Youhaiella tibetensis: one gene and its partner. The protein of the gene in region 1 interacts with the protein of each later gene in a pairwise test. Links are inferred from orthologs where the notes say so. Each region holds a gene or a part of one and is shown in the gene's direction. Other genes may lie near its edges.

Evidence for each region. Proteins that work in one complex are often made in the same cells at the same time.
Region 2: the proteins of dnaN (region 1) and dnaQ interact in binary tests that used the Escherichia coli proteins (3 or more experiments, as listed by UniProt). The link is inferred for Youhaiella tibetensis from one-to-one orthologs.

What each region holds. Positions count from the first base shown.
Region 1 is NZ_CP041690.1:619-4,245, forward strand. Bases 237-3,176 are described here. They hold dnaN (DNA polymerase III subunit beta), read left to right. Parts: upstream 237-1,117; coding sequence 1,118-2,236; downstream 2,237-3,176. Other genes in these bases: dnaA (chromosomal replication initiator protein DnaA), read left to right, coding at 237-982; recF (DNA replication/repair protein RecF), read left to right, coding at 2,255-3,176. In the rest of the region: more of dnaA, read left to right, coding at 1-236; more of recF, read left to right, coding at 3,177-3,370; gyrB (DNA topoisomerase (ATP-hydrolyzing) subunit B), read left to right, coding at 3,470-3,627. UniProt on the Escherichia coli protein: Confers DNA tethering and processivity to DNA polymerases and other proteins. Acts as a clamp, forming a ring around DNA (a reaction catalyzed by the clamp-loading complex) which diffuses in an ATP-independent manner freely and bidirectionally along dsDNA.
Region 2 is NZ_CP041690.1:4,293,985-4,297,604, forward strand. What follows is about bases 173-3,105. They hold dnaQ (DNA polymerase III subunit epsilon), read left to right. Parts: upstream 173-1,244; coding sequence 1,245-1,967; downstream 1,968-3,105. Other genes in these bases: FNA67_RS21065 (shikimate dehydrogenase), read left to right, coding at 173-659; coaE (dephospho-CoA kinase), read left to right, coding at 661-1,248; hslU (ATP-dependent protease ATPase subunit HslU), read right to left, coding at 2,074-3,105. Outside these bases: more of FNA67_RS21065, read left to right, coding at 1-172; more of hslU, read right to left, coding at 3,106-3,381; FNA67_RS21085 (GNAT family N-acetyltransferase), read right to left, coding at 3,378-3,620. UniProt on the Escherichia coli protein: DNA polymerase III is a complex, multichain enzyme responsible for most of the replicative synthesis in bacteria. The epsilon subunit contain the editing function and is a proofreading 3'-5' exonuclease.

The sequences.
Region 1 (3,627 bases):
GATCGCCCTTGGCGTCGCCAAGCAGGTGGCCCATGCCGTGGTCAACAACACGGTGAGCTTCAACCCGGTCTATATCCATTCCACCGTTGGCCTGGGCAAGTCGCACCTGCTCAATGCCATCGCCTGGGCGGCTGGCGCCAACGAGCCGGGCCGCAACATCGTCTATCTGACGGCCGACCATTTCATGTACCACTTCATCACCGCCGTGCAGCGCCAGTCCGCGCTCGGTTTCAAGGAGTGGCTCCGTCGCGTCGACCTGCTCCTGATCGATGACATGCAATTCCTTCAGGGCAAGTCCGCCACCGAATTCGGCCATACGCTCGGAGCGCTGCTGACCGGCGCCAAGCAGGTGGTCGTGGCCGGCGACGCCGCCCCACGCGACCTCGAAATGCTCGATGAGCGCGTCCGTTCGCGCCTCTCGGGTGGTCTGGTCGTTCCGATCATGACCTTCGATGGCGATCTGCGCCGCTCCATCGTCATGAAGCGCGCCGAACAGGCTGCGGCCCGCTTTGCCGGCGTCACCTTCCCGCCCGCCGTCATCGATTATGTCGCCCGCGTCGTCGTTTCCCATGGCCGCGACCTCGATGGCGCCGTCAACCGCCTCGTCGCTGCCAACCAGCTTACCGGCGAGCCCATCACGGTGGCTCTTGCCGAAAAGACGCTGGCCGACCTCATCCGGGCCCGCGAGGCCCGCCGGGTGCGCATCGAGGACATCCTGCGCATCGTCTCGCGTCACTATAAGGTGCCGCGCAACGACCTGCTTTCCTCGCGCCGCTCGCGCGACGTCGTCCGTCCGCGCCAGATCGCCATGTACCTGGCCAAGTCGCTCACCTCGCGCTCCCTGCCCGAGATTGGCCGCCGCTTTGGCGGGCGCGACCACACCACCGTCCTTCACTCGGTCCGCAAGGTCGAGCAGATGATGAAGGACGATGGTGATCTCTGCCAGGAAATCGAACTCTTGAAGCGCATGCTCGAAGAGTGAAGAACGGTGCAAGACGGGCCGGTTTTTCCGCCCCGACTCTTGCCTTTTCGCCCCCCTTGCGCAAAGGTTCGAGGCCCCGGTTCGCCGGGGCTTTTGCTGTCCCGCGAGAGGGCAGGTCAATAGGGGTATGGTGTCATGCTGGTAACGCTCGAACGCAATCATCTGCTTAAATCGCTCGGTCACGTGCACCGGGTGGTGGAGCGGCGCAACACCTATCCGATCTTGGCCAACGTCCTGCTCAAGGCCACGCCCGAAGGCCTCGACCTGCGCGCCACCGACCTCGATATCGAAGTCACCGAGACCGTGCCCGCCATGGTCGGCACGCCTGGCACCACCACGGTTCCGGCCCACACCCTTTACGAAATCGTCCGCAAGCTCGCCGACGGCGCTGAAGTGCGGCTCGAGACTTCGGGGGCCGAGCAGATGCTCCTGACCTCCGGTCGCTCGCGCTTCCATCTGGCCTGCATCTCGCCCGACAGCTTCCCCGACCTCAAGTCGGGCACTTTCGCCCATTCCTTCTCGATCCCTGCCGCGACCCTGCGCGAGTTGATCGAGCGCACCCAGTTCGCCATCTCCAACGAGGAGACGCGCTACTATCTCAACGGCATTTACCTCCACACGCTGGAGGTCAACGGCCACCCGACCCTGCGCGCCGTCGCCACCGACGGGCACCGCATGGCGCGCGCCGAGACCGATGCGCCGGCCGGCGCCGCCGGCATGCCGGGCGTCATCGTGCCCAAGAAGACCGTGGGTGAAGTCCAGAAGCTTCTCGACGGCGCCGAAGGCGACGTGGCCGTGGAAGTCTCGGACACCAAGATCCGCTTCACGCTCGGCGGCGTGGTGCTGCTCTCCAAGCTGATCGAGGGAACCTTCCCCGATTACGATCGCGTCACGCCTAAGAACAATGACAAGGAAATGAACGTCGACCGCGCCGCCTTCGCCACCGCCGTCGATCGCGTTTCCACCATCGCCTCCGAGCGCGGCGGCAAGGCCGTCAAGCTCTCGCTCAACCAGGGCCAGCTCGAGCTCTCGGTCACCAATCCCGACCACGGCACCGCTTCGGAGGAACTGCCGGTCGAGTTCGAGACCGACAATTTCGAGATCGGCTTCAACGCCCGCTATCTCCTCGACATCGTCGGCCAGATCCGCTCGGACAACGCCGTCTTCCTCTTCAACGATGCCGGCTCTCCGACGCTCGTGCGTGAGGAAGGCGAAGCCAAGGCGCTTTACGTCCTCATGCCGATGCGCGTCTAAGGGCAACGCGCCGGGTTCATGCGCTACATCTCCCGCCTTCGCCTCACCGCCTTCCGCAACTACGCGTCGGCGGCGCTGGACCTCGATTCGCGCCACGTGGTGCTGATCGGGCCGAACGGGGCCGGCAAGACGAACCTCCTCGAAGCCATATCGATGCTCTCGCCGGGCCGGGGCCTGCGGCGGGCGCCCTTCGAAAGCCTCGCCAGCCAGGGCAGCGACCTGCCCTGGGCGGTGGCGGCGACGGTCGAGACCGATAACGGTCCGGTCGATATCGGCACCGGCGCCAGTCCCGGCGATGGCCCGCGGCGCGTGCGCATCAATGGCGCCAACGCCCGCAGCGTCGAGGACATGAGCGCCTACCTGCGCCTCCTCTGGCTGACCCCGGCCATGGACGGCCTCTTCTCGGGTCCTGCCAGCGATCGCCGACGCTTCCTCGACCGGCTGGTCACCACTCTCATCCCTGGTCATTCGGCCGCCGTCTCCGACTTCGACAAGGCCATGCGCCAGCGTAACCGCCTTCTCGAAGAGAACGCCGATCCGCTCTGGATTGCAGCCGTCGAGGCGCAGATGGCCGAAGGCGCCGCGGCCATCCATTTCGCCCGCGCCGATAGTCTGGGGCACCTCCAGGCGCTGATCGGAGAAAGCGTCGACGACGGGTCCTTCCCCAAGGCGACGCTGGCGCTGACCCCGCTCTTCGAGGATGGCAGTGAGCCGGGGTCATCAAGCGCGCTCGAAGCCGCCCTCAAGGCGGCCTGGCAGCGCTCCCGCGCCCTTGATCGCGCCGCCGGACGCACCACATTAGGACCTCACCGCGTCGATCTCGAAGTCTTCCATGCGCAAAAGCAGATGCCAGCCGCTCTCGGCTCGACCGGCGAGCAGAAGGCGCTTCTCATCGGGCTGGTCCTGGCTCAGGCCAAGCTCGTCTCGCGCATGACCGGCATCACCCCGTTCCTGCTGCTCGACGAGATCGCCGCACATCTCGATTCCGGCCGTCGCGCCTCGCTTTTCGCCGCGTTCGACAGCCTCGGGACCCAGTGCTTCATGACGGGAACGGACCCGGTCCTCTTCGAAGCCCTCGGTCCTCGCGCCCAGGTCGTCGCCGTCAAGGACGGCAGGCTTGCACCCAGTCCGTAATCCCCTCCAAAACCGGCCAAAATCGGCCATTTTGCTTGGGGATAAGCACCCCATCCGCTAGAAACGGATAACTCCCAAAATTTCCTGATTCGGGATCCCATGACCGACGAAACCAACCACGATTCCTCCGAGTACGGCGCCGACTCCATCAAGGTCCTCAAGGGCCTGGATGCGGTGCGCAAGCGCCCGGGCATGTATATCGGGGATACCGACGACGGTTCGGGCCTGCATCACATGGTCTACGAGGCTGTCGATAA
Region 2 (3,620 bases), 4.3 Mb from region 1 along the record:
GCGGCAATGTCACCATTCCCCACAAGGAAACGGTGTTCGCGCTCTGCGACGAGGTCGATCCGCTGGCCCGCCGCATCGGGGCGGTCAACACGCTGGTGTCCCGCCAGGGCAAGGTCCGGGGCACCAATACCGACTATCTCGGGTTTCTCGGCAATCTCGACCAGGAGGCACCCGGCTGGGACGGAGCGCGCGAACTGGCCATCGTGCTCGGGGCCGGCGGGGCGGCGCGCGCCATCCTGGTGGCGCTGGCCGAACGCGGCTTTTCGCGCATCGCCATCCTCAACCGCACGGCGGACAAGGCGCGGGCGCTGGCGGACGAAATGGGCCCGCAGTTTTCGGGCCACGCCCTCTCCGGGTTCGCCGACCTGGCGCCCCGGGCGAGTCTTCTCGTCAACACTTCCTCCATCGGCATGCATGGCAGCCGGTTCGAGGACCTGCCCCTCGACGCCCTGCCTGACACGGCGCTGGTGACCGATATCGTTTATACCCCGCTCCAAACCCCGCTGCTGGCCGAGGCGCGCGCAAGGAAATTGCGCACCGTCGACGGGCTTGGCATGCTGTTGCACCAGGCTGTCCCCGGATTCGAGGCCTGGTTCGGAACGCGCCCCGAGGTCACCGCCCAATTGCGGGAGAGGATCGAAGCGACGCTGGAGCATTGACGTGCTGCGCCTGGGACTGACCGGCTCGATCGCCACGGGAAAATCGACGACCCTGAGGGCCTTCGCGGACCTCGGCGTGCCGGTGTTTTCCTCCGACGAAGCGGTTCACGAGCTCTATCGCGGCGAAGCGGTGCCCCCGGTCGAGCGCCTGTTTCCCGGCGTCGCCCGCGATGGCATCATCGACCGGACGGAATTGAGTCGCCGCCTCCTCGCCGAACCCGCGCGCCTGGCGGAGCTCGAAGCGGTCGTTCACCCGCTTGTGCGCGCCAGGATGAGCCAGTTCCTTGATCTGGCGGAGCGAAACGGTGCAAAGCTGGCGGTGGTCGATATTCCGCTGCTCTACGAGACCGGGTTCGACTATGGCCTCGACAAGGTCGCGGTCACCTGGTGCGATCCGGCCATCCAGCGCGAACGGGCGCTGCGGCGGCCGGCAATGACCGTGGATAAGCTCGATGCCATCCTTGCCCGGCAGATGCCCCAGGACGAAAAGAAGAAGCGCGCCGACTACCTCTTCGACACCGGTCGCCCGGTCGAGGCGGTACGGGCGGAAGTCAGAACTCTGGTTGAAAAGCTGAACGCGGGTCAATGAAGCGCGAGATCGTCCTCGATACCGAAACCACGGGCCTCGATCCCCTCAACGGCGACCGGATCGTCGAAATCGGCTGTGTCGAGCTCATCAACCACCTGCCGACCGGCAAGCACCTGCACCTCTACATCAACCCGCAGCGCTCGATGCCAGAAGAGGCTTTTCGCGTGCACGGCCTCTCCGAGGAGTTCCTCTCGGACAAGCCGCTATTCGCCCAGGTGGCGCAGGAATTCTCCGATTTCATCGGCGATGCGACCCTGGTCATCCACAACGCCGCCTTCGATATCGGCTTCCTCAATGCCGAGCTGCAGCGCGCCGGCCGGGCGGCGCTGACCAATCAGGTCATCGACACGGTGATGGTGGCGCGCAACGTCTTCCCGGGCGCGCGCGTGAGCCTGGATGCCCTCTGCAAGACCTTCGGCATCGACAATTCCAAGCGCGTGCTGCACGGGGCGTTGCTCGACAGCGAGATCCTGGCCGAGGTCTATCTCGAACTCATCGGTGGTCGCCAGGTCGGGTTCGAGCTGGTGGCCGAAAGCCGCGTCGAGATTTCGGCCACCAGCGCCGGCCCGGTGGCCGCCGCCCAGCGCCCGACGCCCCTGCCCTCGCGCATCAGCGAGGCCGAGCGTCTGGCCCACGAGGCTTTCATCGCCGCCATGGGCCCCGATTCGCTCTGGGCGAAATATGCCGAAAAGGACAGCCCGGAAGCGGCCGTGGCGTGAGGACGGGTCAGAACCGTCGCGCGTGATTTCGCCACCCTTGTGCCCTCCCCGCGAACGGGGGAGGGACTGAGGGAGGTGGGCCCCAGGCGCGGGCAAGGCTTTGCCCCTAGAGCACGAACTTGGAGAGGTCGGTGTCCTGGGCGAGGGAGCCGATCTTGCCGGCCACATAGGCCTTGTCGATCGTGATGGTCTCCCCGTCCTTGTCGGGCGCGTCGAACGAGATTTCCTCGACCAGACGTTCCATCACCGTCTGCAGGCGCCGCGCCCCGATATTCTCGACCGTGGCGTTGACGTGGACGGCGGCCTCCGCGATGGCGTCGATCGCATCGGCCGTGAAGTCGAGCTTGACCCCTTCGGTGCCGAGCAGGGCCACATACTGCTTGATGAGGCTGGCTTCGGTATCGCTCAGGATGCGCACGAAATCGTCATGGGTCAGCGCCTTGAGCTCCACCCGGATCGGCAGGCGGCCCTGGAGTTCGGGCAGGAGGTCCGAGGGCTTGGCCACATGGAAGGCGCCCGAGGCGATGAAGAGGATATGGTCGGTCTGCACCGGGCCATACTTGGTCGAAACGGTCGTCCCTTCGATAAGCGGCAGCAGGTCCCGCTGCACGCCTTCGCGCGAGACGTCCGCGCCGCCGCGCGCGCCCGAGGAGGCGATCTTGTCGATCTCGTCGATGAAGACGATGCCGTGGTTCTCGACCAGGTCGATGGCTTCGGTCTTGAGCTGGTCCTGGTCGAGAAGCTTGTCGGCTTCCTCGGCCATGAGCACGTCATAGCTCTCCTTGACCTTGAGCTTGCGCTTGACCGAGCGCTGCCCGAGCTTACCGAGCATGTCCGAAAGGTTGATCATGCCGACATTGCCGTTCGGCATGCCGGGGATCTCGAACATGCCCCCGCCCTGGGGCGCGGCCACCTCGATCTCGATTTCCTTGTCGTCCAGCTCGTTGTCGCGCAGCTTCTTGCGGAAGCTCTCGCGGGTCGAGTGCGAGGCGGACGAGCCCACCAGCGCATCGAGCACGCGCTCCTCCGCATTCTGGTGCGCCTGGGCCTGCACTTCCCCGCGCCGCTTGTCGCGCAGCAGCGTGATGCCGGCCTCGACCAGGTCGCGCACGATCTGCTCGACGTCGCGGCCGACATAGCCGACCTCGGTGAACTTGGTGGCTTCCACCTTGACGAACGGCGCCTGGGCGAGTCGGGCGAGGCGGCGCGAGATCTCGGTCTTGCCGACGCCGGTCGGCCCGATCATCAGGATGTTCTTGGGCGTCACCTCGCGCCGCAGCTCGGGGGAGAGCTGCTGGCGGCGCCAGCGGTTGCGCAGGGCAACGGCCACGGCGCGCTTGGCGTCGGCCTGGCCCACGATATTGCGGTCGAGCTCGGAAACGATCTCGCGCGGGGAAAAATTGGTTGCACTCATTGTACTTCTCCAGGTGCCTTATCAAGGAAGCGCACCATCAGGTGTTCGTCGACATAGCGACCGTTCACGTTGAGGGACCGGGGTTCGGTGCCATAGATTTCGAACCCTGCCCTTTCATAGAGCCGGATGGCCGGCCGGTTGTGGGCGCCTACGCCCAGATGCACTTGCAGCACCTCGCCGCGGGCCTCGTCGAGCGCCGCTTCGAGCAGGCCCATGGCACAACCCGTGCCCCTCAGGGC